Actinospica robiniae DSM 44927: one gene and its partner. The protein of the gene in region 2 interacts with the protein of the main gene of each other region in a pairwise test. Links are inferred from orthologs where the notes say so. Each region holds a gene or a part of one and is shown on either strand. Other genes may lie near its edges. The genes, in order: nth and aceE.

Evidence for each region.
Region 1: the proteins of aceE (region 2) and nth interact in binary tests that used the Escherichia coli proteins (3 or more experiments, as listed by UniProt). The link is inferred for Actinospica robiniae DSM 44927 from one-to-one orthologs.

Annotation. Positions count from the first base shown.
Region 1 is NZ_KI632511.1:5,662,213-5,676,932, forward strand. Bases 2,015-4,816 are described here. They hold nth (endonuclease III), read right to left. Parts: upstream 3,932-4,816; coding sequence 3,098-3,931; downstream 2,015-3,097. Other genes in these bases: ACTRO_RS24005 (MarP family serine protease), read right to left, coding at 2,015-2,354; ACTRO_RS24010 (NUDIX hydrolase), read right to left, coding at 2,341-3,084; ACTRO_RS24020 (Crp/Fnr family transcriptional regulator), read left to right, coding at 4,318-4,816. Also shown: ACTRO_RS23995 (alpha/beta fold hydrolase), read left to right, coding at 1-373; ACTRO_RS24000 (metal-dependent hydrolase), read right to left, coding at 426-1,133; more of ACTRO_RS24005, read right to left, coding at 1,170-2,014; more of ACTRO_RS24020, read left to right, coding at 4,817-5,001; ACTRO_RS24025 (MBL fold metallo-hydrolase), read right to left, coding at 5,137-5,916; ACTRO_RS24030 (RidA family protein), read right to left, coding at 5,913-6,383; Sp36 family protein, read right to left, coding at 6,383-6,559; ATPase BagA, read left to right, coding at 6,705-7,748; bagB (ArsA family ATPase), read left to right, coding at 7,807-8,976; ACTRO_RS50430 (WhiB family transcriptional regulator), read right to left, coding at 9,005-9,397; ACTRO_RS24050 (transglycosylase domain-containing protein), read left to right, coding at 9,745-12,021; ACTRO_RS24055 (GatB/YqeY domain-containing protein), read right to left, coding at 12,108-12,566; ACTRO_RS24060 (metallophosphoesterase), read left to right, coding at 12,666-13,577; ACTRO_RS24070 (hypothetical protein), read right to left, coding at 14,011-14,478. UniProt on the Escherichia coli protein: DNA repair enzyme that has both DNA N-glycosylase activity and AP-lyase activity. The DNA N-glycosylase activity releases various damaged pyrimidines from DNA by cleaving the N-glycosidic bond, leaving an AP (apurinic/apyrimidinic) site.
Region 2 is NZ_KI632511.1:7,325,568-7,340,753, reverse strand. What follows is about bases 1,935-5,202. They hold aceE (pyruvate dehydrogenase (acetyl-transferring), homodimeric type), read right to left. Parts: upstream 4,889-5,202; coding sequence 2,135-4,888; downstream 1,935-2,134. In the rest of the region: ACTRO_RS31575 (GNAT family N-acetyltransferase), read left to right, coding at 123-605; ACTRO_RS31570 (hypothetical protein), read right to left, coding at 628-948; ACTRO_RS44225 (hypothetical protein), read right to left, coding at 1,076-1,834; ACTRO_RS44985 (DUF1918 domain-containing protein), read left to right, coding at 5,349-5,645; ACTRO_RS31550 (DUF3052 family protein), read left to right, coding at 5,782-6,225; ACTRO_RS31545 (redoxin domain-containing protein), read left to right, coding at 6,222-6,689; ACTRO_RS31540 (hypothetical protein), read left to right, coding at 6,878-7,570; ACTRO_RS31530 (EamA family transporter), read right to left, coding at 7,835-8,833; ACTRO_RS31525 (rhomboid-like protein), read right to left, coding at 8,864-9,541; ACTRO_RS31520 (geranylgeranyl reductase family protein), read left to right, coding at 9,612-10,865; otsB (trehalose-phosphatase), read left to right, coding at 10,981-11,763; ACTRO_RS31510 (hypothetical protein), read left to right, coding at 12,037-12,360; ACTRO_RS31505 (DUF3145 domain-containing protein), read right to left, coding at 12,409-12,909; ACTRO_RS31500 (hypothetical protein), read right to left, coding at 13,385-13,771; ACTRO_RS31495 (cation diffusion facilitator family transporter), read right to left, coding at 14,038-15,072. UniProt on the Escherichia coli protein: Component of the pyruvate dehydrogenase (PDH) complex, that catalyzes the overall conversion of pyruvate to acetyl-CoA and CO(2).

The DNA of each region.
Region 1 (14,720 bases), 1.7 Mb from region 2 along the record:
GGAGAACTGGAGCCGGCCGGGCTGGCCGGACGCCACGGTGGAGAGCCGCTACCGGCAGGCGATCCAGATCCCGGGCGTCGCCCACAACGCGATGGAGTACTACCGCTGGCAGGTGCGCTCCCTGGTGCGTCCGGACGGGCTGCGCTACCACCAGCGGATGCGGGCCCTGACCGAGGTGCCGACCCTGCACCTGCACGGCGCGCTCGACCGCGCGGTGCTCGACTCGACCGCGCGCGGCTCGGGGGTGCACGTGAACGCCCCGTACCGGTGGCGGCTGCTCGACGGCATCGGGCACTTCCCGCAGGAGGAGGCGCCCGACACGTTCACCGCCGAGGTGCTCGGCTGGCTGCGGGACGAGGAACCGGACCGCTGACGGCGGGCGGGTCCCGCCGGATCGCGGCCGAGGCCGGCCGGCGCGAGACCGGCTAGCGCGGGTTGCGGACCGCCATGACGAGCAGGGCGATACCGGCGACGGCGAACAGCGGGGTGAGGAAGGCCGTCTCGAACTTGTTGCCGGTGCGCTTGATCAGCGGTATCTCGAAGCGCATCTTGACCGGCCAGAAGAGCGGACAGCCCTCCTTGGTGATGCAGTCCCCGCCCAGGTGGGTCAGTGCGCCGAGGCCGACCGCCGCGGGCAGCCAGGCCGGGTTGGCCGGTAGGTACTGATAGGTCGCGAAGGTGCCGACGGCCGCGATGATCACCACCACGCCCCAGGAGTGGATGCCCTTTCCGGGCGGGCACAGGTGCAGCGCGCGCACGGCCAGCGAGAGCAGGATGTACATCATCGCCAGCACGAACGGCCGGCCCCAGTGGTGCGCGCCCTCCCAGGTGCCGAAGGTCACCAGGGCGACGAAGAGGAACGAGTGGGTGGCGTGCCGGTGGCCGCCGGATATCTTCTCCACCAGCCTGCAGAACTGGTGCGAGACCGGCCCGAGGAAGTGGGCTATCGAGCCGTCGGGGTGGTCGAGGTCGGGCAGCAGCGCGGCACCGGCGGTGGCGAACGTGCCGAGCACGATGTCCGCCGGCGTCAGCTTCTGATGGCTCAGCAGATCCGACCACCAGGCCACCGGAGCGGCCGCGGTGGCGGCCCCCCAGGTGAGCACACCGCTGGTCGAATGCGAATGGCCGAGCATGGCCCCCCCTTACGATTATCCGATCAGTCCGCGAACCTACACGGCGCAACCTTCCGTGTCGACCGGCGCGGTGGCGTCGATGCCGCGCTGGGCATCGCCTTGCACCAGGCTCGCAGTGAGCGCGTACCCCGTGGCAGAGTCCTGAAGCGACTTGGCGAATACGACCCCGTACACCTCGCCGTCCGCGGTCAGCAGCGGGCCGCCGGAGTTGCCCTGAAGCACCGTCGAATACAGCGAGAAGATGTCCCGGGTGACCGTGTTCTGGTCGTAGATGTCCTGGCCCTGGGCGTCCATCTCCTGCCGGATGCGCGCGGGTACGGCCGTGAACGAGCCGTCCTCGGGGAAGCCGGCCACCACGGCGTTGTCATCGGCCTTACCGCTCGTGTCGAACTGCAGCGAGGGTGCGTCGAGGTCCTTGACGTAGAGCACGGCGATGTCCCGCTCGGGGTCGTAGAGCACGACCTTCGCGGGGTAGGGGGTGCCCTCGCCGCCGATCTGCACCGTCGGGTTGCTCACGCCGCCGACGACGTGCGCGTTGGTCATCACGTGGTGCGGCGAGAAGACGAAGCCGGAGCCCTCGATCTGCTTGCCGCAGCTCGGCGCGTCGCCCACGATCTTCACGATCGAGTTCTTCGCCGCGGTCACGCCGGGCTCGTTGAGCACGGCCGGATCCGGCGCCGGCACGTTGGCGATCGTCTCCTGGGTGAAGGGCCCGAACACCTGGGGAAAGCCGCTGCGCCCGAGCACCAGCGAGAACGAGTGGAACCAGGTGGTCGAGTCGGCCGGCAGCAGCCGCTGGATGCCGGCCAGTATCCGCGACTGGTGCACCTGGGAGACCACCACCGGCATGGAGGAGGTGGCCAGGGCGAGGCCTAGGAACCAGGAGACCAGCAGCACCGAGACCACGGAGACGACCGCGCCGGCGCCCTGGTCCACCGCCTGCACCGGACGCCACGTCAGCTCCCGGCGCACCCGGCCGCCGAGCGAGGTGGCGAGCACCTGCCCGAGCACGGCCAGGGCGAGCACCGCGCACAGCGAGATGGTGGAGACCACGAGCGAGGACTCGAAGCGGCGCATGACGTCCGGGACCAGCCAGACGCCCACCAGCAGGCCGCCGACGAAGCCGATGAAGGACATCACGCCGACGACGAAGCCCTGCCGGTAGCCGGAGATCGCGAAGCCGACACAGATCAGGATGATGATGAGATCAAGCAGGTCCATGTGCGCTCCGGAACTCCCTCAGGTCGAGCGGCAGGTCGAAGGCCGCGGCCTTCTCATCCCAGTCCCTCGCCCAGCCGCCGAGCCGGAGCACCGCGTCCAGGACGCCCGCGGTGAAGCCCCAGACCAGCAGTTCGCCCACGACGAAGGCCGGGCCGTTGAATCCTGACGAATGGCGCACCCGGATCCGGTTGGCCGGATCGACCAGGTCCGCCAGGGGCACCCGGCACACCCGGGCGACCTCGCTCGGGCTGCCCGCCAGCAGCGGCGCCGGCGAGCGCCACCAGGCCAGCACCGGGGTGACCAGGAAGTCACTGGGCGGCAGGTAGAGCTCGGGCAGCACGCCGAACACGCTCACGCCCGCCGGATCCACCCCCGTCTCCTCCTGTGCCTCGCGCAGCGCGGCCCGGATCCGGCCCTCGCCGTGCGGATCGCCGTCGGCCGGGTCGAGCCGGCCGCCCGGGAACGCCGCCTGGCCCGCGTGCGCGCGCAGCGTGGCGGCGCGCTCGGTGATGAGCATGTCCGGGCCGTGCGGAAGTCCCTCGCCGAACAGCAGCAGCACGGCCGAGCGACGCGGCTCGCCGGGCTTCGAGGCCGAGCGGCGCAGCTGCGGCCGGTCCATCCAGTCCGCCTCGGTGGCGACCTCCTGCGTCGCGCGGGCCAGCGGGCTGAGCCAGCCGGGCAGCGCGTCGGGGTCGGCGAACTGGACATCGCCCGGCGACGGCATCGGCATCGGCACGCTCCGGTCACCGGGCCTTTCCGGCCGGCGCGGCCGAGGCCGAGGCTCGCCGGGGCTTGGCCACCACCGCGACCTGGGCCGCGGCCTGCTGCCGGCGGACCTCGGCCAAGGCCGCCGCCTCGCGCGCGGATGCGGGCTTGAGCAGCGCCTCGGCCTTGACCGGGTCGAGTTCGCCGACGCCGTACGAGGGGCACATCGCGGCCAGCGGGCAGGCGCCGCAGGCGGGCCGGAGGGAGTGGCAGACGCGGCGGCCGTGGAAGATCAGCCGGTGCGAGAGCAGCGTCCACTCCGAGCGCGGGAAGAGCGTGCCGATCGCGTGCTCGACCTTGACCGGGTCCTCCAGCGCGGTCCAGCCGAAGCGCCGCACCAGCCGGCCGAAGTGGGTGTCGACGGTCAGGCCCGGCACGTCGAAGGCGTTGCCGAGGACGACGTTGGCGGTCTTGCGCCCCACGCCGGGCAGCGTGACCAGGTCCTCGAGCCGACCGGGCACCTCGCCGCCGAAGCGGTCGCACAGCGCCTGGCCCAGTCCGATGATCGACCTGGCCTTGTTGCGGTAGAAGCCGGTGGGCCTGACCAGCTCCTCCAGCTCGATCCGCTCGGCCTGCGCGTACTCCTCCGCGGTCGTGTAGCGCGCGAACAGGCCCGGGGTCACCTGGTTCACCCGCACGTCCGTGCACTGCGCGGACAGGATCGTGGCCACTATCAGCTCGAGGGGGTTGCGGAAGTCGAGCTCGCAGTGGGCGTCCGGATACAGGTCGGCCAGCACGCGGTTCATCTTCCGGGCCCGGCGCACCAGCGCCACGCGGGACTCGGGCTTGCCGCCCGCCTTGCGCTCCGTCACGCTCGCCTCGCCGACCTTCCACCGACCACGGCCGTTTCGGCCGACCACCGCTGTACCTACCGACTACCGCAACGGCTCGGGTCTCGTGCCCGGGCCCAGGAGCCAAGCCTACGGGCGCCGGTCTCGGCTATGCGAACATCCGCACCCTAGAGAACAAAACGCGCCGAAGCCCCCCTGCCGTTCCCGGGCTCTTCCCGTGCTCGTTCACGCACTCTTAAGAGACGTGATCGGGCCGCTCGCGAGCCCGGTTCCCGACTAGGTGTTAGGCGGTGTCGTAGGCCACACTGGAGGGGCAACGACATAACAGATTGGAATTCGAGGTCGAGTGGACAGCCACCGGCCAACGGAGACCTTAGTGTCCGCGAGGACTGTTGGAGGGTTGGCCAGTGGACGACGTGCTGCGTCGGAGCCCGCTGTTCGCCGCGCTCGACGAGGAGGCCTCGGCCTCCCTGCTCAAGTCGATGACCGAGATCGTGCTGAGCCGCGGCGACGCCTTGTTCCATGAGGGCGACCCGGGTGACCAGCTGTACGTGGTGGTCGAGGGCAAGATCAAGCTCGGCCGCAGCTCGGGCGACGGCCGGGAGAACCTCACCGCGGTGATGGGCCCCGGCGAGATGTTCGGCGAGCTCTCCCTGTTCGACCCCGGGCCGCGCACCTCCACCGCCACCGCGCTGACCGCCACCAAGCTGCTCGCGCTCGGCCACGCCGAGCTCATGCCCTGGCTCTCGGCCCGGCCCGAGGTCGCCCGCGCCCTGCTCAAGGCCATGGCCCGGCGGCTGCGGCGGACCAACGAGACCCTGGCCGACCTGGTCTTCTCCGACGTGCCCGGCCGGGTGGCCAAGGCGCTGCTGGACCTCTCCACCCGCTTCGGCCAGCCGGCCGGCGAGGAGCAGGACGGCATCAAGGTCTCGCACGACCTGACCCAGGAGGAGCTCGCCCAGCTGGTCGGAGCCTCCCGGGAGACGGTGAACAAGGCGCTGGCCGACTTCGCCCAGCGCGGCTGGATCAAGCTCGAGGCCCGCGCCGTCGTCCTGCTCGACACCGTCCGCCTGGCCCGCCGGGCCCGCTGAGCGGCCCCGGACCAGGGGCCGCTCGCGGGCGCGTTCGCGGACGGCGCAGCCCGGAATCCGGAAAACCGGCGTACGCTGACGTAACACTTCGGTGAACGTTTGTAAGCCGAAATTCAGGCGGGGCCCACGGCCCGGTCAGTCGAACCGGGCCGGATCCAGATAGTGCAGCTGAGCCCGGACCGAGAGTTCGGCCGCCGGCCACAGAGCCCGATCGACCTCCGCGTACACCCGGCGCACCACCTCCGCGGCCGAGGAGTCACCCGCCGCGAGCGCCGCCTCGACCTGGGCCAGCCGCTCGGCCCGATGCCGTAGATAGAAGTCGAGCACGCCCACCGCGTCGTCGAGCACGGGCCCGTGCCCGGGCAGCACGGTGTCGAACTCGTGCCGGGCCGCGGACGAGCGGAGCGTGCGCAGCGAGTCGAGATAGTCCCCCAGCGTCCCGTCCGGATAGGCGACCAGTGTCGTCCCGCGGCCGAGCACGGTGTCGCCGGTCAGCACCGCCCGATCGGCCGGGAGCAGAAAGGAAAGGCTGTCGCCGGTGTGCCCGGGCGTGCCGACGACGCGCAGCTCGAGCCCGCCCGCGTCGACCACGTCGCCGTCCGCGAGGCCCTCCGAGCCCAGCCGCAGCGCGGGATCGAGCGCACGCACCGGAGCGCCGGTCAGTTCGGCGAAGCGCCGCGCCGACTCGGCGTGGTCCGGGTGACCGTGCGTCAGCAGGATCTGGGTGACGCGCGCGCCGAGCCCTTCGGCCGCCGCGACCACCGCCGCCAGGTGCCCTTCGTCCAGCGGGCCGGGATCCACCACCACCGCGGCGGAGGACCCCGGCTCGCACAGCACCCAGGTGTTCGTGCCCTCCAAGGTGTAGGGCGACGGGTTGGGCGCGAGGACCAGCGTGGCCCGCTCGGTCACGCTCAGTCGACTTCCACGACGAGCTCGACCTCGACCGGCGCGTCGAGCGGGAGCACCGCGACGCCGACGGCCGAGCGCACATGCACCCCGGCCTCGCCGAAGACGTGCCCGAGAAGCTCGCTCGCCCCGTTGACCACACCCGGCTGGGCGGTGAAGTCCGGGACGGAGGCCACGAAACCTACCACCTTCACGATCCGGCGCACCTTGGCCAGATCGCCCACCTCGGCCTTGATCGCGGCCAGCGCGTTCAGAGCGCAGCGCTGGGCCAGCTCCTTGGCCTCCTCCGGGCTCACCACCCCGCCGACCTTGCCGGTGGCCGGCAGCGCGCCGTCGACCGTGGGCAGCTGGCCGGAGGTGTAGACCAGCGAGCCGTTGCGCAGGGCCGGCACGTACGCGCCGACCGGCTTGGCCGGCTCGGGGAGCTTGAGGCCGAGCTCGGCCAGGCGCTCCTCCGGGTGCTTGCCGTCGGACATCAGGAGTCTCCCCCGCCGTCCGACACCGTGCGCTTCATGTAGGCCACCAGGTTCTCCGGGTTCGGGCCCGGCACGACCTGGACCAGCTCCCAGCCGTCCTGGCCCCAGTTGTCCAGGATCTGCTTGGTGGCGTGCACCAGCAGGGGCACCGTCGCGTATTCGAACTTCTTCGCCATGGGGCCTACCGTAACGCCTCACCCCGCCCGATCGTCTCTCGCAGCCCTACTCGGACGGACGCAGATCACGCGTCGGCGGGAACGAGCGCGCACCCGGGTTCGTCCCCGTTGGCGGCACTGAGCACGGGGCAAGGGTTACGCTCGGATGGTGACCAATGCCCGCTCCGACTCAGCCAGGGACTGGCCCGGCGTCCGCCTGCACGTGGTGACCGGGAAGGGCGGCACCGGCAAGACCACGGTGGCCGGCGCCCTCGCGCTCGCCCTGGCCGGCCGCTCGCCCAAGCGGCCCGGCGGCACCGGGCAGCCCGCCGCGCGCGTGCTGCTGGTGGAGGTGGAGGGAAGACAGGGCGTGGCCCAGCTCTTCGACGCGCCGCCGCTGCCCTACGAGGAGCGGCGCATCGCGGCCGTGCCCGGCGGCGGCGAGGTCTGGGCGCTGGTGATAGACCCGGAGCAGGCGCTGCTCGAGTACCTGGACATGTTCTACAAGCTCGGTCCGGCCGCCCGCGCGCTCAAGCGCTTCGGCGCGATCGACTTCGCCACCACCGTCGCGCCCGGCATCAGGGACGTGCTGCTGACCGGCAAGACCTGCGAGGCGGTGCGCCGGCGCTCGACCGAGGAGGGGCGCACCTTCCACTACGACGCGGTGATCATGGACGCGCCGCCCACCGGTCGGATCACCCGGTTCCTCAACGTCAACTCGGAGGTCTCCGGACTGGCCCGGGTCGGGCCGATCCGCAACCAGGCCGACGCGGTGATGCGGGTGCTGACCAGCGCGCAGACCGCCGTGCACTTCGTGACCCTGCTGGAGGAGATGCCGGTGCAGGAGACGTTGGACGGGATCGCCGGCCTGCGCGACGCCGGGCTGCCGGTCGGGGGGATCGTGGTGAACCAGGCCCGAGACGTGGTGCTGACGGACGATCAGCTCAAGCGCGCCGCCGGCGAGGGCGTGGACCGGGCCGAACTGGCCGCCGGCCTCGCCCCGGTCAAGCTGGACCAGCCGCCGATCGTGGACGCGCTCGCCGACCTGGCCACCGAGCACGCCCGCCGGGTGCTGCTCGAGCAGGAGCAGCGCGAGGCCCTGAGCGCGAACGAGGCGCCGATCTACGAGCTGCCGCTGCTGAACGAGGGCGTGGACCGGGTGGGCCTCGACCGGCTGGCCCGGGCGCTGCGCAGCCAGGGGGCGGCGTGAGGAAGCTCATGGGCGACTCGGTGAACCCGCCCTCGGGCCCGGACAGTGAGGTGGAAGCGTGACCGTGCCGACTGTGGCCGCGAACCTGGATCTCGACGCCCTGCTCGACGACCGCGGCAACCGGATCATCGTGTGCTGCGGCTCCGGCGGCGTCGGCAAGACCACCACCGCCGCGGCGTTCGCGCTGCGCGCGGCCGAGCGCGGCCGGGACGTGGTCGTGCTCACCATCGATCCGGCCCGGCGCCTCGCCCAGTCGCTCGGGCTGACCGAGCTGGACAACACCCCGCGCCCGGTGCAGGGGATCGACACCGCGGCCGGCGGACGTCTGCACGCGATGATGCTGGACATGAAGCGCACGTTCGACGACATCGTGGTCGAGCACGCGGACGCCGGCCGGGCGCAGCAGATCCTGGACAACCCGTTCTACCAGTCGCTCTCCGCCAGCTTCGCCGGCACGCAGGAGTACATGGCGATGGAGAAGCTCGGCCAGCTCTACGACAAGGGCGAATGGGACCTGATCGTCGTCGACACGCCGCCGAGCCGTTCCGCGCTCGACTTCCTGGACGCGCCGAACCGGCTCGGCTCGTTCCTCGACGGCAAGTTCATCAAGATCCTGTCGGCGCCGGCCAAGGTCGGCGGCCTCGGCGGCGCGTTCAAGCTGCTGACCGGCGGGGTGAGCCTGGTCACCGGGGCGCTCGGCAAGCTGCTCGGCTCCGGCCTGCTGGCCGACGTGCAGGCCTTCGTCAACGCGCTCGACACCATGTTCGGCGGCTTCCGCGAGCGGGCCGAGGCGACGTACCGGCTGCTCCAGGCGAAGGGCACCTCGTTCGTGGTGGTGGCCGCGCCGGAGCCGGACGCGCTGCGCGAGGCCTCGTACTTCGCCCGGCGCCTGGCCGAGGAGCGCATGCCGCTGGCCGGCCTGGTGCTCAACCGGGTGCACCCTCGGCTGACCGACCTGACCGCGGAGCGTTCCCTCGCGGCGGCCGAGCAGCTGGACGCCCCGGCGGATCCGCAGCACTCGAGCCCGCAGCACTCGCTGGCCGGAGGGCTGCTTCGGCTGCACGCGGAGCGGGTGGAGCTCAGCCGTCGGGAGACGAAGCTGGCCGACCGCTTCGTGGCGAGCCACCCGGGCATCAACCTGCTCCGGCTGCCCGCGCTGGCGGAGGACGTGCACGACCTCGCGGGCCTGCGGCTGGTGACGGCCGGGTCGGACGGCGCGGCCGCGTAGAACTCGGCCGCGGACCGGCTCAGCCCGCTCACCCCACCGGCGCGGGCTGTGCCAGGTCCTCGGTCAGCGCCTCGATCTCGGCCGCCTCGCGCTGGGCCGGCAGCATCTGGCCCGGCTCGGGCACGATCAGCATCGTGCCGGTGCGCTCGAAGTACGCGTCCCGCTTCTCCTCGAGCACCTGCCGCCAGGAGTGGACCTCCGGCCGGCGGCGCAGCAGCGCGCGCCGCTCACGCTCGGTCATCCCGCCCCACACGCCGTACTCGACACGATTGTCGAGAGCGTCGGCCAGGCACTCGGTGCGCACCGGACAGGTCGCGCACACGACTTTCGCCCGGTTCTGCGCCGCTCCCTGAACGAACAGCTCATCCGGGTCCATCCCCCGGCACCCCGCGACTATGGTCCAATCCTCAACCCACGCCATTTCCGGTGCAGTCCTCTCCGCACTCGAGGCTCCCCTTCGCCTCCTCATCCGCGTGACCGCCCCCGCGGAGTGAGGAAGCGGCTTCCGCACTAGCCGCATTGCTCACGTTCGACCTCGACCGTCCTGCTCGGACGGCCTGCCCGGTGCCGAGCGTCCCCGAGACCCTACGGTTTCGGTTTCCCTCAGTAAGCACGACAGTACGGAATGGCGACATCGCGCGACAGCCCCCATCCTGGTCAATCTCTGATGGCCCGTCCGGACTATGCGGCCTGTCGCAAGTGGGCCACAGTTCCGGCCTGCGGCCCCCAGGCCGCCCACGGGCGGGAATGGGAAAGTACCCTTTTGCCATGGTCAAGTCAGGGCGCGATTATTCCGGATTGGGCGGTTTCGGCCGCCTTATGTCCCATCTGGGCATATTCGTCGCGATCAGCGGTGCCGCGGGCCTGCTGATCGCGGGACTGGTGCTGCCCGGGGCCGCGGCCGCGGGGCTGACCGCCAAGTCCGCCTCGGACGGGTTCGAGAGCCTGCCGGTCGACTTCCAGACCCCCACGCTGCCGCAGCGCACCCAGATATTCGCCGCGGACGGCTCGGTGATCGCCACCACGTGGGACGACGACCTGGGCGGCAACCGGGTCGTGGTGCCCCTGACCAAGATCAGCTCGGCGATGCCGGAAGCCCTCGTGTCCATCGAGGACCAGCGCTTCTACCAGCACGGCGGCATCGACCTCAAGGGCACCCTGCGCGCCCTGGTCAACGACTCCTCCGGCGGCTCCCTCCAGGGCGGCTCCTCCATAGCCCAGCAGTACGTCAAGAACGTGCTCGAGGTCGAGGCCGGCGAGAACAAGGCGGCGCAGCAGGCGGCCGTCGCCGACACCCTGGACCGCAAGATCGTCGAGCTCAAGGACGCGATCGCGGTCGAGAAGCAGATGTCCAAGCAGGAACTGCTCGAGCGGTATCTGAACATCGTCTACTTCGGCAACGACTCCTACGGCGTGGAGACCGCGGCCGAGCGCTACTTCTCCACCTCCGCCGCGAAGCTCACCGTCCCGCAGGCCGCGCTGCTGGCCGCGATCGTGAACAGCCCGTCGATGTACGACCCGCTGCAGCATCCGGCCGAGGCGCTGGCCCGGCGCAACATCGTGCTCCAGGACATGGCCCTGCCGTCGCTGCACTACATCACCGCCGCGCAGGCCGCCAAGTACGCGAAGCAACCGCTCAACCTGAAGCCCACCACGCCGCACAACGGCTGCATCACCGCGCAGGGCTCCGCGGCGTTCTTCTGCAACTACGTCTACGAGACCTTCATCAACGACGCCGCGTACGGCGCGACGAAGGCCGCGCGCGAGGCGATGTGGAGCAAGGGCGGCCTGAACATCACCACCACGATGGTGCCCAAGAACGAGACCGCCGCCGACGCCGCCATCAAGAAATACGTCTACTCCACAGACAAGGTGGCCTCGGCGATGGTCGAGGCGACGCCCGGGACAGGCGCGATCGTCGCCATGGCCCAGTCCAAACCGATGGGCAACGGCGCAGGCCAGACCTATATCAACCTCACGTCCGACCCCGAACACGCCGGGACCAACGGCTTCCAAGCCGGTTCGTCGTTCAAGATCTTCGTCGGCCTCGCCGCGCTCGAGCAGAACATCAGCCCGAGCATGACCATCGACGCGCCGCACCAGATCCAGGACACCGGCACGACGTTCGCCGCGTGCGCCAACGGCCAGACCTCGGTGCCGTGGTCCGAGCCGGGTGAGACGAAGCCGTACTCGCCGTCGAATGACGACGACACCAACGGCCCGACGAACATGATCGACGGCTTCGCCAACTCGGTGAACACGTACTTCATCCGACTCGAGGAGAAGACCGGACTGTGCCAGCCCGCCACGATCGCCAAGTCCATGGGCGTGACCCAGGACAACGACTCGGGCGACGGCAAGGCACTGCTGCAGATCCCGTCGTTCACCCTCGGCACCAACAACATCACCGTGGTCGAGATGGCCGAGGCCTACGCCACCCTCGCTTCGGGCGGCACCTACTGCCAGCCGTACGTGATCACAGCCGTGAGCGACAGTTCCGGCAAGCAGTACCCGGCGCAGGCCGAGAACTGCGCCAAGGTGCTCGACACGAACACGGTCAATGAACTGACGTACCTGCTCCAGGGCGTGGTCGAGCACGGTACGGCGAAGACGAGGGTCCCGCTGGACGGCCGTGAGGTTGCAGGTAAGACCGGCACGACCGACCTCGGCGTGGCCACCTGGTTCGACGGCTACACCCCGCAACTCGCCGCCGCGGTGTGGACGGGCTTCATCGACTGGAATTCCAAGTCGACGATGGCACGCATGCAGATCGGCTCCACGTACTACTCGGGCCAGGTCGCCGGCGCCTCGATCTCGGCGCCCATCTTCAACAAGGCCATGACGGCCGCCCTCGCCGGCACCACTCCCCAGGACTTCACCCCGCCAGTCGGCTTCGACAACAGCGGGAACGCCGGCCCCCCTCCCGGCGGGGCCAACGGAGGAGTCGGCGGGGCCAACGGCGGCAATGGAGGAAACGGCGCGAACGGCGGAAACGGGGGCAACGGCGGGAACGGGAACGGCGGCCTGTTCGGCGGCGTCTTCTAGCGCCCTGCACCGCTCCTGACAACACGTAGGGGCCGTACCGCTCGGCGGTACGGCCCCTACGGCGTGTCAGACGCCTGTTCTCCGGCTCAGCTCAGCGCGGCCTTCACCGCCGCCGCCACCCGCGAACCGTCGGCCCGGCCCGCCACCCGCGGCGTGAGCACCTTCATGACGGCCCCCATCGCCCGCGGCCCCTCGGCTCCGCTTTCCGCCACCGCGGCCGCGACCAGCGAGTCGAGCTCCTCGTCGGAGAGCGGCGTCGGCAGGTACTCGGCGATCACCTCGCCCTCCGCCTCCTCACGGGCGGCCTGCTCGGCCCGGCCCGCCCCGGCGAACGCCTCGGCGGCCTCGCGGCGCTTCTTGGCCTCCCGGCCGAGGACCTTGAGCACCTCGTCGTCGGTCAGCACGCGCGCGCTGGCGCCGGCGACCTCCTCGTTGGTGATCGCGGTCAGCGCCATCCGGATGGTGGCCGAACGCAGAGCGTCCCGCGCCTTCATCGCGGCGGTCAGATCGGCCCGGAGCCGATCCTTGAGAGTCGTCGTGGTCATGACACAAGAGTGTCATGAACCGGCTCCGGGAGCGTACGCAATTGTGCGCGACGGGCCCGAGCGCCGCTTCCCGCGGGCGAGCCGGGCTAGCATGGACCGGTGCGCAAGAAGATCGCGGTACCACTGGGCGTGGCGGCGGTCGGTCTGGCCGGCCTGGGCTACGCGGCGGGCGTGGAGGTCAACTTCTACCGGCTGCGCCGATTCGAGCTGCCGGTGCTCGAGCCGGGCAGCGATCCGATCCGGATCCTGCAGGTCTCGGACATCCACATGGTCCCGGGTCAGCGGCGCAAGCAGAAGTGGCTCAGGTCCCTGGCGGAGCTCGAGCCCGACCTGGTCGTGAACACCGGCGACAACCTCTCCCACCCCGACGCGGTCGGCCCGGTCCTCGACGCGCTCGAGCCGCTGCTGCGCGTCCCCGGCGTGTTCGTGTTCGGCTCGAACGACTACTACCAGGCCACGAAGCTGAACCCGGCGAAGTACCTGCGCAGGGGCGACCTCTCGCACGCCCCGCGCAAGAAGCGCGAGCAGAACGACTGGCAGCTGCTCGAGGCCGGCCTGGCCAAGCACGGCTGGCTCCAGCTGAACAACGCCCGCGGCGCCCTCGAGCTGGGCGGCCGCCGCTTCGCCTTCGTCGGCCTCGACGACCCGCACGTCAAGCGCGACCGCTACGAGCTGGTGGCGGGCGGCCCGGACATCGACGCCGAGATCACCCTCGGCGTGACCCACGCCCCCTACCTCAGGGCTCTGGACGCCTTCGCCGCGGACGGGATCCCGGTGATCCTGGCCGGCCACACCCACGGCGGCCAGCTGTGCATCCCCGGCTACGGCGCCCTGGTGACCAACTGCGACCTCGACACCGACCGGGTCAAGGGCCTGAACACCCACACCGCCCCCAACGAGCGCACGTCCTACCTCCACGTGTCGGCCGGCTGCGGCACCTCCCGCTTCGCTCCCGTCCGCTTCGCCTGCCCGCCGGAAGCCTCTCTGCTCACCCTCGTCCCCCGCCACTAGCCGCCCCCGCCGCCCGCCCGCCACCGCGTCGCCATACCCCACCGGACCCGCCGACGCCCGTCGTGAGCTGCGGCGCAGCGGAAGACGACAATGGATTTCCGGTTCAGCCGGACTCTCCGCTAAGCTAGCGGGGCACAGCCGGGGTGTAGCGCAGCTTGGTAGCGCGCTTCGTTCGGGACGAAGAGGTCGTGGGTTCGAATCCCGCCACCCCGACGCTGTTCAGGGCCAGTGACCTGCTTATGGTCACTGGCCCTGAAGTTTTCCAGCACCCCCATGCGCGGGGCTCAGTGCGGGTTTCCAAGGGCGGCTGCCTGATCAGGCAACCACGTCGCCGCGCAGGATTCGAGGGTCTGCCCGCAGACGAGTGGCAACAACGTCTCTCGCCGATGTCACAGACCATTTCGAAGCAGTGGTGGTCAGCGCCAGGTGAATCTCAGCTGGCCGTACGGGAGAAGTCGTTCGTCTTGAGCACCGTCCCCCACTGGCCGGTACCTGAGAGATTGTCTCCGCCCATCAGCAGCACTTCGATGTAGGCCGCGCCGCCCGCCTGATCAGCGGCCACGTTGATGGTGAAGGTCGCGTTGTTGGGGCCGCCGTTGCCGCAGACCCAGCCCTGGCCCGAGATGTCCTCGTTGAGGAACTTGCCGCCCGAGTCAAAGGTGTACACGGCCGTCCATCGGCATTCGCCCGCTTCGGCCCGGTCCGCACCGGTCAGGATGACGGATCGGTTGTAGAAGGTGGCCGTGCCGCTCGTATAGGTCGCGCCGGCAGACACTTTGAAGTTCACGACCGGGTACGTGGCGGCCTGGGCCGGCATCACGCTGGCAGACACCGCGGCGGAGGCGAGCGTGACGGCCGCGCCGACGCGGACGACGCGTCGACTTGGCAGCAAAACCTTCATGTAGAGACCCTTCATCGTGGGTGCGCAGCAGTCCGAACGGGAGGCGAGGCATGGGTCTCGACACCATCTTGACGTCCATTACCTGCACGTAGTGGCGTGGGCTCTCGCCACTTCAACGAGCCCTCCCGCCCCTGATCTTCCATGGCGGTTCAATCACCAAACATGCGAAGAACAGGTTTTGTGCATGCCCGCTAGACGATCTCGTTGTGCGCGCTCGGTTTCCGCGCCGTCCGCCCTGCTGC
Region 2 (15,186 bases):
CGACCCGCCGACGCCGCCGCTCCGGAACGTGACGTCCGTCTCATGCCGAGGGCTCCCGCCGCGTCGTTAGCACCGTCGTGAAGCCCACGGCCGGGATCCGCCGGCTGCGTAGACTCTCGGCCATGGACTCCCCCGCGATCGTGCTGGACCCCATGTCACAGGACGAGTTCGCGCACTTCGTCGTGTGGGCGGTGCGGGAGCAGGCGGCCCACCACATCAGAACCGGAAAATGCACGCCGGAGACGGCGCTGGACTACGCCAAAGGCGAGTACCTGCTTGCCCTTCCGGACGGCCTGCAGACTCAGGGTTCGTATCTCTACACCGTCCGCGACGCCGCGACCGGCCGGCGGGTGGGTTCGCTCTTCCTGATGCTGCGCCACCGGGCCGAGGCGATGGAGACCTTCGTCTTCAACATCGTCGTGGACGAGCAGGAGCGCCGGCGCGGCTACGGCCGCGCGATGATGCGGGCCTCGTTCCACTGGGCCCGCGAGCACGGCACCGCGAGCGTCGGCCTGCACGTGTTCGGCCACAACACGGCCGCGAGGGAGCTCTACACCTCACTCGGCTTCCGGGAGACGAACATCTCCATGCAGTTCGATCTCTAGCGCGGCGCGGCGATCGGGCAGGTCAGCCGGCCGCGACGGCCAGGCTGTGCTCGAGCAGCGCGATGTCGGGCAGATCTTTCGCCCGGCCGAGGCCGCGCTTCCAGCGCAGGGTGTCGGCGAGTGACATGAATGGGATGCCCTCGACGCGCACGGCGGCGTCGATCATCGCGTCCACGTCGGTGAATCCGGCCAGCCAATGGTCGAACACTTCGATACGGCCCTCGAACAACTCGACGCGAAGGCCCAGGCCGGAGGCGGCGAAGGTGACCCGGCCCTGCTCGGTGGCGCGGCGCCAGGCCTCTCCGCGGGCCACCAGGTCCAGATCGTGGACGGTTGTCTTCAACCCGTATGCGAGCAGAGGTCCGCTCCCTGTGACGACATAGTCACTCGGAGGTAGTCGAAGCTCCGCCAACAGTCGGATGAGCACGTGGTCGGAAAGAACCATGCATACATCATGCTGCAAAAGCCGACTAAACGGCTGCCATCCCGAGCGCCAGCCTTGTGAGCAGGGCGGAGACCACGGCGATCACCAAGGAGCTGAGGCTGCCGATCAGGTAGTACTCGGCCAGGCCCTCCTCGTCGCGCTGCAGCGCCGGGAAGCGGGCCGCGGACTTCGCGGTGAGCGCGAACGCGGCCGCCGTCGGCTGCCCGGCCAGCAGGAAGGCGAAGTAGAGCGTGCGTTCGAGCCAGCCCAACAGCGTCCCGCCGCCCAGCACGGCCTGCGCGCGGCCGGTGGTGACGCTGGAGAAGCGGCGCAGCACCACGCCGGTGGCCAGGCCGCCGAGGAAGAGCGCGGCAGCGGCGCCGTTGACGGTGACCGCGAGCCGGTCGTTCTCCAGCGCGCGCCCGAGCGAGCGCCACAGCGGGGTGGCGCCCAAGGTCAGCGCGGCGAACGCGGCAGGCAGCGCGAAGACCACCGAGCGGCCGACCCCGGCCGCGGCCGCCGCCGCCCGCTCCCGCCGGCTCGGACCGGGTTCCTCAGTGCCCTGATGTTCTGCGGTCCGGGCCGAACCCCTGGACACCAGCAGCCGACGGACAACCGGTGCGCAGAACGCTGACATGCACACGGCGACCCAGGCCTGCCAGCGCGCGTATATCGGGAGCACGGTATAGCTCGCGTAGGCCGCGGCCAGTGCCGCCGAGGCCCAGTCGGAGCCGCGGATCCGGCTGAAACACAAGGGTAGGAGGACCGCGAGCGCCAAGCCCTCGATCAGTCGGATGTCGAGCATCCAGCCAGGATGGCGGGACCTCCCGCATCAGTCAACAGACGTCTGACATCAGAGCCGCGCGTCACGTGTCGTGTCCGCTTCTGGCTCGGTGTGCCCTGATTCGCGCAGCCGGCATCACGATCCTGACATTCAAAGAACCCGTGGATGCACACCGGAGTTCACCGGCCCGCCACGTGCGGAACGTCTGGTACCTGCATGCACTGAGCACGACCCGATGGTGGGAGAACGCGAACGCCGCGGGCGACGGGTCCGTGAGGGGAACCCGTCACCCGCGGCGGGGTGCGCTCGAAGAGCCGTGGATCAGGCGTCGCCGCCGGTCGGGCCGGCGCCGGCCGCCTTCACGTCGTGCAGCTGGTAGCGGTTGATCGCCTCGGCCACCGCGTCCCGCTTGACCTCGCCGCGCTTGGCGAGCTGGGCGAGGGTGGCCACGACCACGGACTCGGCGTCGATGTGGAAGAAGCGCCGGGCCGCGCCGCGGGTGTCGGCGAAGCCGAAGCCGTCCGCACCGAGCGAGGTGTAGTCCCCGGGCACCCACTGGGCGATCTGGTCCGGCACCGCGCGCATGAAGTCGGACACCGCGACGACCGGGCCATCGGTGGCGCCGAGGATCTCGGTGACGTACGGGGTGCGCGCCGGCTCCTCCGGGTGCAGGAAGTTGTGCTCGTCCACCGCCAGCGCCTCGCGCCGCAGCTCGGTCCACGACGTGGCCGACCAGACGTCCGCGGACACGCCCCAGTCGTCGGCCAGCAGCTGCTGCGCCTTGAGGATCCAGGGCAGGCCCACACCGGAGGCGAGCAGCTGGGCGCGCGGCCGGTCGGCCGGGCCCTCCGGCGCCGCCTGGAACCGGTAGAGGCCCTTGAGCAGGCCGTCCACGTCGATCCCGGCCGGCTCGGCGGGCTGCACGCCCGGCTCGTTGTAGACCGTGACGTAGTAGAACACGTCCTCGCCGTGCGGGTGCTCGGCCGAGGAGCCGTACATCCGGCGCAGGCCCTCCTGCACGATGTGGCTGATCTCGAACCCGAACGCCGGGTCGTAGGCCACCACGGCCGGGTTGGTCGAGGCGATCAGGTGCGAGTGGCCGTCCGCGTGCTGCAGGCCCTCACCGGCCAGCGTGGTGCGCCCGGCCGTCGCGCCGAGCACGAAGCCGCGGCCCATCTGGTCGGCGAACTGCCAGAACTGGTCGCCGGTGCGCTGGAACCCGAACATCGAGTAGAAGATGTAGATCGGGATCATCTGCACGCCGTGCGTCGCGTACGAGGTGCCGGCCGCGACCAGCGACGCGGTGGCGCCGGCCTCGCTGATGCCCTCGTGCAGGATCTGGCCCTGCTTCGACTCCTTGTAGGACAGCAGCAGCTCGCGGTCCACGGCCTCGTAGGTCTGCCCGTGCGGCGAGTAGATCTTCGCCGTCGGGAAGAGCGAGTCCATGCCGAAGGTGCGCGCCTCGTCCGGGATGATCGGCACGAAGTGGGCGCCGATCTCCTTGTCCTTCATCAGGTCCTTGAGCAGCCGCACGAAGGCCATGGTGGTGGCCACCGACTGCTTGCCCGAGCCCTTCTTCAGGTCCGCGTAGACCGCGTCGCCCGGCAGCTTGAGCGCCTTGGGCCGCACCTGGCGGGTGGGCAGGTAGCCGCCGAGGGCCGCGCGCCGCTCCTTGAGGTACTGCAGCTCCTCCGAGTCGGCGCCCGGGTGGAAGTACGGCGGCAGGTCGGCGGCGAGCTGCTCGTCGGTGATCGGCAGGTGCAGCCGGTCGCGGAACTCCTTGAGCTCCGCCTTGGTCAGCTTCTTCATCTGGTGCGTGGCGTTGCGGCCCTCGAAGTCCTTGCCCAGCGTCCATCCCTTGATGGTGTGGGCGAGGATCACGGTGGGCTGGCCCACGTGCTCGCGGGCCGCCTTGAACGCCGCGTACACCTTGCGGTAGTCGTGGCCGCCGCGGGAGAGGTGGCGCAGCTCCTCGTCGCTCATCCCGGCGACCATCTTGCGCAGCCGCGCGTCGCCGCCGAAGAAGTTCTCCCGGATGTACGCGCCGGACTCCACCGAGTAGGTCTGGAACTGGCCGTCCGGGGTGGTGTTCATCTTGTTCACCAGCGCGCCGTCGACGTCCTGGGCCAGCAGGTTGTCCCAGTCGCGGCCCCAGATGACCTTGATCACGTTCCAGCCCGCGCCGCGGAAGGTGGACTCGAGCTCCTGGATGATCTTGCCGTTGCCGCGTACCGGACCGTCGAGGCGCTGCAGGTTGCAGTTGATCACGAAGGTGAGGTTGTCCAGCTCCTCGCGCGCCGCGATGGACAGGGCGCCGAGCGACTCGGGCTCGTCCGTCTCGCCGTCGCCGAGGAAGGCCCACACGTGCGAGCGGGAGGTGTCGGACAGGCCGCGGTTGTACAGGTACTTGTTGAACCGGGCCTGGTAGATCGCGCTGATCGGGCCGAGGCCCATCGACACGGTCGGGAACTCCCAGAAGCCCGGCATCAGCCGCGGGTGCGGGTAGGACGGCAGGCCCGGGGTGTGGCTGTGCTCCTGCCGGAAGCCGTCGAGGTGCGCCTCGGTGAGCCGGCCCTCGAGGTAGGCGCGGGAGTAGATGCCCGGCGCGGCGTGGCCCTGGAAGTAGACCTGGTCGCCCGCCTCGCCGTGGTCCTTGCCGCGGAAGAAGTGGTTGAAGCCGACCTCGTAGAGCGAGGCGGCCGAGGCGTAGGTGGCGATGTGCCCGCCCACGCCCATGCCCGGCCGGTTCGCCCGGGAGACCATGATGGCCGCGTTCCACCGGATGTACGCGCGGATGCGGCGCTCGATGTCCTCGTCGCCCGGGAACCACGGCTCGCGCTCGGGCGCGATCGTGTTGATGTAGTCGGTCGAGCGCAGGCCCGGGACGCCCACCTGGTGCTCGCGGGCGCGCTCGAGCATGCGCAGCATCAGGTAGCGGGCCCGCTGGCGCCCCTGTTCGTTGACGACCGCGTCCAGGGAGTCGATCCACTCGCCGGTCTCGGCCGGGTCGATGTCCGGCAGCTGGCTCGGCAGGCCGTCACTGATGATCGAGAAGCGCTCTCGTCCGCTAGCCACGTTCGTCCTTAGAAGTGATCGCGAAGCGCGCGGGTCGGCGGTTCGGGCCGCCGCGTGCGTCCTACTGTTCGGTACCTCGTTCCTCCCCATGGTCGTACGGACGAGCTCCCCTCGTCATCTCTACCGGGGGGTAACCGACCCTTATCGGGTCACATGCCACTCCGAATGGCCGCTTCGGGGCGCGTCGAGTCCGATTGTCGGACGTCCTCGTATTCCTCGGCGGAACCGCCGCCCGAGCGCGGGCTTTGGACCGATCGGCGCCGAAGTGTTGGCAATGGCCCGGTTGCGCTGTATTCCAGGAGGAAGGGTCGCGCGCGGGTGGTGACCACTCGGTCACTGCGCGCAGCGCGCGCCCCCCGGCCGCTGCCCCGACACTGGAGTGAACGGACGCGGCGAACGGCATGAGCCCGCACCACCGGGGCACAAGTATCGGAACCAAAGCGCGCGAGAGGCGGCTCACATGCGTGCAGTGATCGGCGACACCCTCCACATCCACACCAACCACCTGGGCACCACGGAACAGCTCGGCAAGATCCTCGAAGTGCGCGGCAGCGACGGCGCGCCGCCCTATCTGGTCCAGTTCCGCGACGGGAGCACGAAGCTGCTCTACCCGGGTCCGGACGCGGTGATCGAACATCCGGCGGCCGCGGTCGCGGCCCCGCCGAACCCCGTCCCCGCCCCGGTCCTCACCCCCGCGCCGTCGGGCCCGCAGGTGGCGAACTCGGCCCGCCGGATCCACACCAGGCCGGGTTGGTGAGCCGCATTGTGAGCGCAACGGGTGCGGGGTACTTGCGTCCTGGGCGTTGCCCGTGTGGACTAGCCGCGTGGATGAAAACAGCATCCGGGCCGCGCAGGACGCGACGCCCGGCACCCAGACGGGGAGGAACACCTTCGTGAGCGCCACCGCGGACCGCGCGGAGACCGACGGTGAGCACCAGGCGGCCCGCCGCCTCGGGTTCACCGACGGTCAGGTGGTCCAGGAGATCGGCTACGACGAGGACTGCGACGAGGAGCTGCGCTCCGAGATCGAGGCGGTCACCGGCGGCGAGCTCTTCGACGAGGACTACGAGGACGTCGCCGACGCCGTTCTGCTCTGGTACCGCGAGGACGACGGCGACCTGGTGGACGTCTTGGTCGACGCCTTGACCGCGCTCGCCGACGGCGGCCACATCTGGCTGCTCACCCCCAAGGCGGGGCGGCCCGGCCATATCGAACCGAGCGACATCGGCGAGGCCGCGCCCACCGCGGGGCTGACCCAGACCAGCTCGGTCTCGGCCGGGAGGGACTGGGCCGGTACCCGGCTGGTCGCGCCCAAGGCCAAGGTGGGCAAGCGGTGAGCTTGCCGGCGGGTCGGCCGGCACCGCGATTCGCGCTCAAGGACCAGCACGGAGCGGAGACCGAGGTCGGCGGCAAGGCGCCGGACGGCCGGTCGACGCTGGTGGTGTTCTACCCGTTCGCCTTCTCCGGGGTGTGCGGCAGCGAGCTGGCGGCGCTGCGGGATGCCGGAGCGGAGTTCGACGGGGAGCGGGTGCGGTTGGTGGCCGTCTCCTGCGACCCGATGCACGCCCTGCGCGGCTACGCGGACCAGGAGGGCTTCGGCTTCCCGCTGCTCTCCGACTTCTGGCCGCACGGCGCGGTCGCGCGTAGCTACGGCGTGTTCGACGAGTCCCGCGGCTGCGCCGGGCGCGGCAGCTTCCTGATCGACCCGGACGGCGTGTTGCGCTGGTCCCTGGTCAATCCGATCAGCGAGGCCAGGCCGTTGTCCGCGTACCGCGAGGCGCTGACCGGCCTGGCCGCGTAGCGAAGGCGAGAGAAGGCTCATCCACGGCGGCTCCGGCAGATCCGGAGCCGCCGTACTTCCTTTCCGCACGCCCCCCACGCGCCCGCGTACGCCACGCGCGAGGCGTCCCGGGCGTCCGCGGCGGGCATACTGTGCCTGGGCCCGTGCGGGCCCGGAGCCGAGCGGCCGAGTGGCGAAGGTGGGGGCCCGTGTCCGGGATCGACTGGAACAGCGGCGGCCAGGCGCCGTTCAACCGGCTGGGTCTGAACGCCGCGGTCGGCGACATCCCGCTCTCGCGCATCGGCGCGGCCAGCGGCACGCTGCGGGTCAACCTGCGCTGGAGCGGCCCCGAGGAGGCCGGCGGCCGCGGCCGTCCGTTCCGCCGCCGGATCGAGCCGGCGATGGGCGCCGGCGGCGCGGCCGGCCCGAAGGTGGACCTCGACCTCGGCTGCCTCTACCAGTTCACCGACGGCCAGCGCGGCGTCGTCCAGGCCGCCGGCCAGCGCAACGGCGACTTCGCCCGCCCGCCCTACATCCGCCTCGACCGGGACGACCGCACCGGCTCGTCCACCGGCGAGAACCTGTTCGTCAACATGGACCACAGCGGCCACTTCCAGCGCGTGCTGATCTTCGTCCTGCTGGCCGGCGGCTCCGACGACCTGACCAAGGTCGGCGCGACCCTGACCCTCTACCCCAGCAGCGGTCCCGCGCTGAGCCTGAACCTGGACCGCCAGAGCACCAGCAAGGCCAGGAGCTGCGCCGCGGTGATGATCCAGCGCGGCGGCGCCGAGTTCGCCCTGCGCACCGAGAGCAAGTTCTTCCCCGGCTACCAGAGCGAGATCGACGCCGCCTACGGCTGGGGCCTGCACTGGGCGCCCGGGCCGGGGAAAGTCCGGATTTAGCCGGCCGGCCGTCCACATCCCGGACAACCGGGAAAGTGGCGTGGCCAGGCCCCACACCCGTGCCGCTACACTGGGGCACTGCACCGGCCCCGACGGGCCGTTCCGGGCGCTTAGCTCAGCGGTAGAGCGCCGCCCTTACAAGGCGGATGTCACTGGTTCGAACCCAGTAGCGCCCACCCACGCCGTGCTGGTCGGGGGGCATGGCCCCCGCGCCCCTCACACCAAAGGGCTCCGCCCTCTGGACTCCCGATCCCCCGCGCTACGTCACTTCGCTCCGCTGCGCGGGGATTCGGCGGGGGTGGGGATGAGGGCGTCGGGCATGAGCACCTCGCCAACCCTGGGCTGGGCGGCGCTCTGGGCGATGTAGGCGCCGGTGAGGACGACGAGGCCGCCGATGATCTGGACGGCGTCGAGGCGCTCGCCGAGGAGGATCCAGGCGAGGATGCAGGCGCTGACGGGCTCGACGTAGGACACGCCCGCGGCCACGGGGGCGGAGAGGCGCTGGACGGCCATGCCGCCGATGACGTAGGCGATCACCGTGCTCACCAGTATGAGCAGCGCGACCACGAGCCAGCCGGCGACGTGGTTGCTGCCGATGTCCACCGTGCCTCCGAGCAGGTGCCAGGGCGCGTCCCACGGGGTGGCCAGGGGCGCGAGCGCCACCGTTCCGACCACCATGCCGCCCGACGTGAGTGTGAGTGCGTCCACGGTGCCGGTGAGTTTGTCGAGTATGACGAAGTACGTGGCGTTGCCCGCGGCCGCGCCTAGGCCGCAGGCGAGGCCTACCGCGTCGAGCTGCATGCCGGTCCAGATCTGGACAACGCAACATAGGCCGACCATTGCCAGGCCGATGCCGGCGAACGCGGCGGGGCGTACGTGCTGACGGCGGATCAGGCGCAGGTAACACACCACCAGGACCGGGCCGGTGAACTCGAGCAGGATCGCTATGCCCACCGGCAGCCGGCTCGCCGCGACGAAGTACAGGCCCTGACACGATGCCACGACGACGAGTCCGAACGTGACCACCGCGCGTCCGACCGTGCGGTCCCGCCACATCCGGGTGAACGCCGCGGGCCCGCGCAGCACGAGCGTGGCCACGACGAGGAGCGCGCAGGCGCCGAGCACCCGCATCCACACCGCTTCGAGCGGGCTGAAGCCTGCGTCCGTCAACGCCTTGGCGAAGGTGCCGGAGGCGCTGAAGCAGGTCGAGGACGCGACGCCGAGGCTGACGCCGACACTTCGGCTCGTGGAACGGGGGCTCATGCGGAAAGGGTACGGGACCCCACAAGCCTGTTACTGCGAGAGCTTCGCCGCTGCTCGGGCGCGCAGTGACCGGTAGACGGCGATCGGGTCCCAGCGGTAGTCGGTGATCCGGGTCAGCGGGTAGCAGGAGAAGCCGATCAGCACCGCGGTGAAGTGGCCGAGGTCGGTGAACGTGTCGCCGGTGATCAGGTTGTACGCGTAGAAGGCGAGCAGCATCCCGCCGTACAGATAGCACCACGGCTTCGCCATCAGGAAGGCGAGCACCGCGGCGGATCCGGCGAGGGCGTAGCTGACGCCCACGTCGAGGGTGAAGATCGCGCGCGAGGACATGTAGCCGTGGCTCACCTCCCAGTAGACGACGCCCTCGCTCAGGTACGTCGCGCCCACGTGCGCCGAGATGACCACCACCAGCCAGCGTCCGGTGCCCAGGATCCGCTCCACCGGGACGTGGAAGAGGTTGTAGAGGAGGTAGTAGATCCACAGGCCGCCGCCGTCGATCCACATCGCGCTGCTCACCAGGACCCTGATCGGGTTGCGGCCGAGCTCGTGCAGGTTGGTGGAGCGCTGGCGCAGGAAGTGGTCGCGGAAGGCGGGGTGGAAGCGGCTGATGATGTACGTGGTGATGGTCAGGACCACCAGCCAGATGAACGTCGCCGGGGCGCGGCTCACGTAGTGCCGCACGCCCGCGGCCGCCCGGGTCAGCGTCACATTCGGTGACCTTAACCGACCCTGCGTCGTCAAGCTGCGCACCCCGCCGAACGCCGATTACCCTTCACCCGTGATCGAAGCTCCGAAAGACCTCAGCGAGACGGCGGAATCGGACCTGTGGGACGTGGTGGTGGTGGGCGCCGGGCCCGCCGGCGCCAACGCCGCGCGCAGCGCCGCCGAGGCCGGAGCCGGGCGGGTGCTGCTGCTGGAGAAGGCGGAGCTGCCGCGCTACAAGACCTGCGGCGGCGGCCTGATCGGCTACTCCCGCCGCGCGCTGCCGGAGGGCTTCGACGTCCCGGTGCGCCAGCGGATCGACGCGATCACCTTCACCCACGACGGCGCCAAGGAGCGCACCCGCCGGGACAAGGCCGGGGACCTGCTGGTGCTGGTGAACCGGGCGGAGTTCGACCTGGCTCTGGCGAAGGCCGCGGTGGACGCCGGGGCGGTGCTGCGGACGGGTGCCTCCGTCAGCATGGTGGACCAACCTTCATCGACCGGACCGGTGACGTTGAACCTGGCTGACGGCACGTCGGTGCGGGCGCGCGCGGTGGTGGGCGCGGACGGGTCGGCCAGCCGGATCGGGCGCTACGTCGGCGTGCGCTGCGAGCAGGTCGATCTGGGGCTGGAGGCCGAGATCCAGGTGCCGCCGGCGGTGGCCGGGGAGTGGGCGCACCGGGTGCTGGTGGACTGGGGGCCGCTGCCGGGCTCGTACGGCTGGGTGTTCCCGAAGGGCGACGTGCTCACGGTCGGGGTGATATCCGCGCGCGGCGAGGGCGAGGGGACGCGCAAGTACTACCGCGACTTCATCAAGCGGCTCGGGCTCGAGAGCTTCCCGACCGTCTCGGACTCGGGCCACCTGACCCGGTGCCGGGAGGCCGGTTCGCCGCTCAGCCGGGGCCGGGTGCTGGTGGCCGGGGACGCCGCGGGCCTGCTCGAGCCGTGGACGCGCGAGGGCATCTCGTTCGCGCTGCGGTCGGGGGCGCTGGCCGGGCACAGCGCGGCGGAGCTGGCCCGGCGGGCCCGGGTCGGGCAGGACGGCGGGTCGGCCGACGCCGGGTACACCGCGGCGGTGGAGCATCTGCTGGGCCCGGAGATGCAGGCGGGCCGGTCCATGCTGGCGCTGTTCGAGCGGCACCCGGCGTTCTTCCACCGGGTGGTGACGCGCATTCCGGTGGCCTGGCGGATGTTCGCGGACTTCTGCCGGGGCCGCACCTCGCCGGCCCGGCTGATCCGCAACCCGGTGGCGCAGGGGCTGCTGCGGACGCTGCCGAAGCCCGCGGCCGAGGAGCCGGCGGTCCGTCAGGTCGGCGCCGACGCGGGCTGATAGGCCGATAGTAGGTCCGGGCCCGGCGTGCCGGGGGCACGCACCCGCCGCTCCCCCGTATACCGTTGACCCGGCTGCATCCAGCCGTGTTTCCGCACGCAGCATGAGGGGTCTGATGAACAGGGAACAGCTGCGCCGCACCGCGTTCTTCTTCGACTTCGACGGCACGCTCAGCGCCATCGGGCCGGATCCGGAGAAGGTCGGGCCGGTGCCGGACGCGCCCGAGGCGCTGCGGGAGCTGGCCGCGCACTGCGGCTACTGCGCCGTGGTCTCGGCCCGGCCGGTGGCGTTCCTGGCCCGGCAGGTCGGCGCGTCGTCCGAGGCCGGCGCGAGCGGCGAGGGGCCGGAGCTGCACGGCCTGTACGGCCTGGAGTTCTCGCCGGACGGCGGGGCCACCGTGCACACGCTGCCCGAGGCGGCGCCCTACCGCGAGGTGATGGGCGTGGCGGTGGAGGAGGCGAAGCGGGCGCTGCCGGGTGCGCTGATCGAGGACAAGGGGCTTTCCTGCGCGGTGCACTACCGCAACTCGCCCGACCTGGCCGAGGCCGCCGAGGAGTGGGTCGAGCAGTACGCGCGCGAGCACGGGCTGAAGGTGCAGCGCGGCCGGATGGTGGTGGAGCTCAAGCCGCCGGTGCAGCGGGACAAGGGTGCCGTGGTGCGCGACGCGCTGACGCGGCTGCCGGAGCTGGCCGGCGCCTGGTTCTTCGGCGACGACCTGGGCGATCGTCCCGGCTTCGAGGCGCTGTCCGAGCGGGCCGAGCGGGCTCCGCAGTTCACCGCGGTGCGGGTGGCCGTGGCGAACACGGAGGGCGATCCGCTGGGCGACCTGGCCGATCTGATGCTGGAGGGTCCGCAGGAGGTGCCGGGGCTGGTCCGCCGGCTGCTGCGGGCCAGTTGAGCCGCGGGTGTCTGGAGTTTCGGGAGCACTGCGGGAGCGACCTGCGCGGGAAAGCACCGACGCGCGGGTTCGAGCGGGTTTGGCGCCGTCTCGGAGCAGGTCGGAGCGGGCGCGGAGCAAGGAGCGGGCCGAGCAGGCCACGGCCGGGCCGTCCGCTTCACCCGCGGCCGCGGAGCACCGGCAGGTTGTTGCATCTGCAACGGCGGCCACCCGTGCGGAGCGTTCCCACCGCCGTCGTTGAACGGGACCGCTCACCCGTGAGACTGTGGACGAGTGAAGCAGCAGCCCAAATCCAGCCCGGTCCCCTTGCTGTTCGACCCTGCCGTGCCGGAAGCCGATCGGGCCAGGTTCTTCGGACTGGAGGATCTGGCCGATCCCGCCGAGCTGCTCGAGCGGGCGACCAAGCTGACCGAGGCGTTCAAGGCGGCGGCCGAGCGTGCCGCCGCGTACCAGGCGCTGGCGGCGGCCGAGCTGACCGATCCGCGCCGGTTCGACCGGCTCACCTTCGCCGAGCTCGGCGAGCGCATCGGCCTGTCCCCGGCGGCGGCGCAGACCCTGGCCGAGCGCGGCCAGCGGATGGCCGTGAAGGCGAAGTAGCGGCGAGAACGGCCGCGGACCGCCGCCAGGACGGCGCGGCCCGGATGCTCAGCCGACCTGGTGCAGCCAGCGCACCGGCGCGCCGTCGCCCGCGCAGCGGAAGGGCTCGAGCTCGTCGTCCCAGGGCCGGCCGAGCAGCGCGCTCAGCTCCTCCAGCAGATCCGCGCCCCGGGTGGCGTGCAGCATGGCGGTGCGCAGCCGGTCCTCGGTGATCATGATGTCCCCGTGCACGCCCGTCACCGCGTGGAACACCCCGAGTTCGGGCGTGGAGGAGTAACGTTCCCCCTCGGCGCCCTGCGAGGGCTCCTCGGTGACCTCGAAGCGCAGCTGCTCCCAGCCGCGCAGGGCGGAGGTCAGCCGGGTGGCGGTGCCGGGCTGGGACTCCCAGGACAGCTCGGAGCGCCAGAGCGCCGGCGAGGCGGGTTGCCGGGTCCAGTCCAGGCTCACGCGCACGCCGAGTACCCCGGCGACCGCCCACTCGACGTGCGGGCACAGTGCGCGGGGCGCCGAGTGGATGTACAGCACTCCACGAGTGACACGGGTGGGCACGTCGGGCTCCTTAGATAGCAACAGCGTCTACTCCACGGCGTACGGACGAGGTTCGCCTTCCCCAGCGGCCTTGCCATACCGTCGGTGACGTCGCTGTCAGCACCACGGTGCCTGATACGTCTACCCTGATTCGGTTGGTTGAAGTTGTGATGTGATGCGGTTTTCGTGCTCGGCGGTGCTCTCGGTGCCCGAGTGCCGGCTCCGGCCTTCGACGCCCTCGGGCCCGGAACCGGTGTGCTCGGCCGGGGTCAGTCTAGCCGGGCACCGTGCGCATCATGCCTCGTACAAGCTCTTCTCGATACCTCGATGACCTTACGCGAGGGCCGCTAGTCCTGTCAGGCGCCCGTAAGAGTGACGACAAGGCCCCGCGGACACCCGTACGGAGCAACTCGCCGCCCGCCGCCGGACCGGCAGAACCCTGCGGAACCGCGGGCGGGTGCCCGCGGCCGGAGCGGAACGTGCGTCAGGCCTGGAACTAGGAACCGCAGGATGCTGCGGTGCCCGGGGCGGCCTTCGTGTTCGATGTCGGACCGGACGGGTGCGTGGAGCCTTGGTCGGTGGAACTGTGCGCGGCCGCGGTCGTGGCCGCCTTGCTCGGGCAGGCGCTGTTCGTCGGGCTGCCGGTGGCGGCCGCGGCCAGGTACCAGCAGAGCGCGAATACCGCGAGTATGGACCCGACGGCGACCAGCCGCCAGGCCTCCCGGCGCCAGTGGGCCCGGCGCAGGATGCGCCGCTCCACCCGGTGCAGGAAGGCCAGTTCGCGGCGCAGCCAGAGCTCGGCCTCGGTGGCGGGCTGGGCCGCGCGGCCGGACCCGTGGGACCCGGACGAGGACGCGCGCGGCTCCTCGGGGAACTCGATCACGTACGCGCCTCCCTCGGCCGGCCGGCGTCTCCGCCGGAACCGCCTCGTGGTCCGGAAGTCCTCGTGCTGCGCAAGGCACTCGACCGGCGAATCTGGACAACTCGTGCCAAGGCCGGTGAAGCGACTTTCCCCCAATGATCCCCATCCGGGCAAGACCAGGGCGTGACAGTTACCATTCCGTTATCGACCAGGAACATCGGCGTCGAATTCCACCCTCTTGACACGGATTGGGCCGCCCCGCACGGCCACTCCCGGCGCGCCGTCGGTCACGAGCAGTGGCCCTCCCGGCGGGGGCCGGCGTCCAGGGCCCCGCGGCCGATGGTGAGTATGTCGGAGGCCGCGTGCTCGACCTGGAGGGTGGTGTGTTCGATCCCGTACTCCTTGCGCACCAGCGCCTCGAGCTCGAGCCGGACGCCGTGGCAGTCGTGGCCCGGGGAGACGAGCACGTGCGCGGAGAGCGCCGGGAAGCCCGAGGTGATGGTCCACACGTGCAGGTCGTGCACCTGCACGACGCCGTCGAGCGCGCGCATCCCGCCGGCCACCGCGGCCGGGTCGACGCCCTCCGGCGCGGCCTCCAGGAAGATCTTCCAGGATTCGCGCACCAGCCCGTAGCCGGCCCGCGCCATCAGCCCGGCCACCACCAGCGAGGCCAGCGCGTCCGCCCGGTCGAATCCGGTGAGCAGCACGATCAGGCCGGAGATGGCGGTGGCGATGAAGGCCCAGGCGTCGTTGAGGATGTGCTGGAAGGCGCCCTCGACGTTCAGGCTGTCCCGGTTCGCCCGGCTGATCAGCAGCGCCGCCGCGGCGTTGACCCCGATGCCGGCCACCGCGGTGGCGAGCACCAGCCCGCCGTCCACCGGCGGCGGGTTGATCAGCCGGGTCACCGCCTCGTAGCAGAACACGCCGACCAGCACGAGCAGGGTGATGCCGTTGGCCTGGGCGGAGAGGATCTCGGCCCGCTTGAACCCGAAGGTCCACCGGCCGTAGGCGGGCCGCGCGGCGAGGCGCATCGCCACGATCGCCAGCACCAGCGAGAAGGCGTCGGTGAGCATGTGGCCGGCGTCGGAGATCAGCGCCAGCGAACTGGCCGTGATGCCGAAGGCCACCTCGACCGCCATGTAGGCGAGGATCAGGCCGAGCGCCCACATCAGATAGCGCCGGTCGGTGTGCGCGGTCACCGCCGCGCCGTGGTCGTGGCCGGAGTGGCCGCCGCGGCCTCGCCGGCCGGGCTCGGAGCGGTCGCCGCCGCGGTGCGCGCCGTGATCGTCGTGCCCGTGGTGATCCTCGTGCCCCTCTGCCATACGCGCGAGTGTACCCGAAGGAGTGACAGTACCTTGAGATATGATAATGACAACGGTTGTCAGCGTCGTGCTGCCCGCCGGGCCCTCGAGGCGCGCCGGTCACTGCGATCCGCC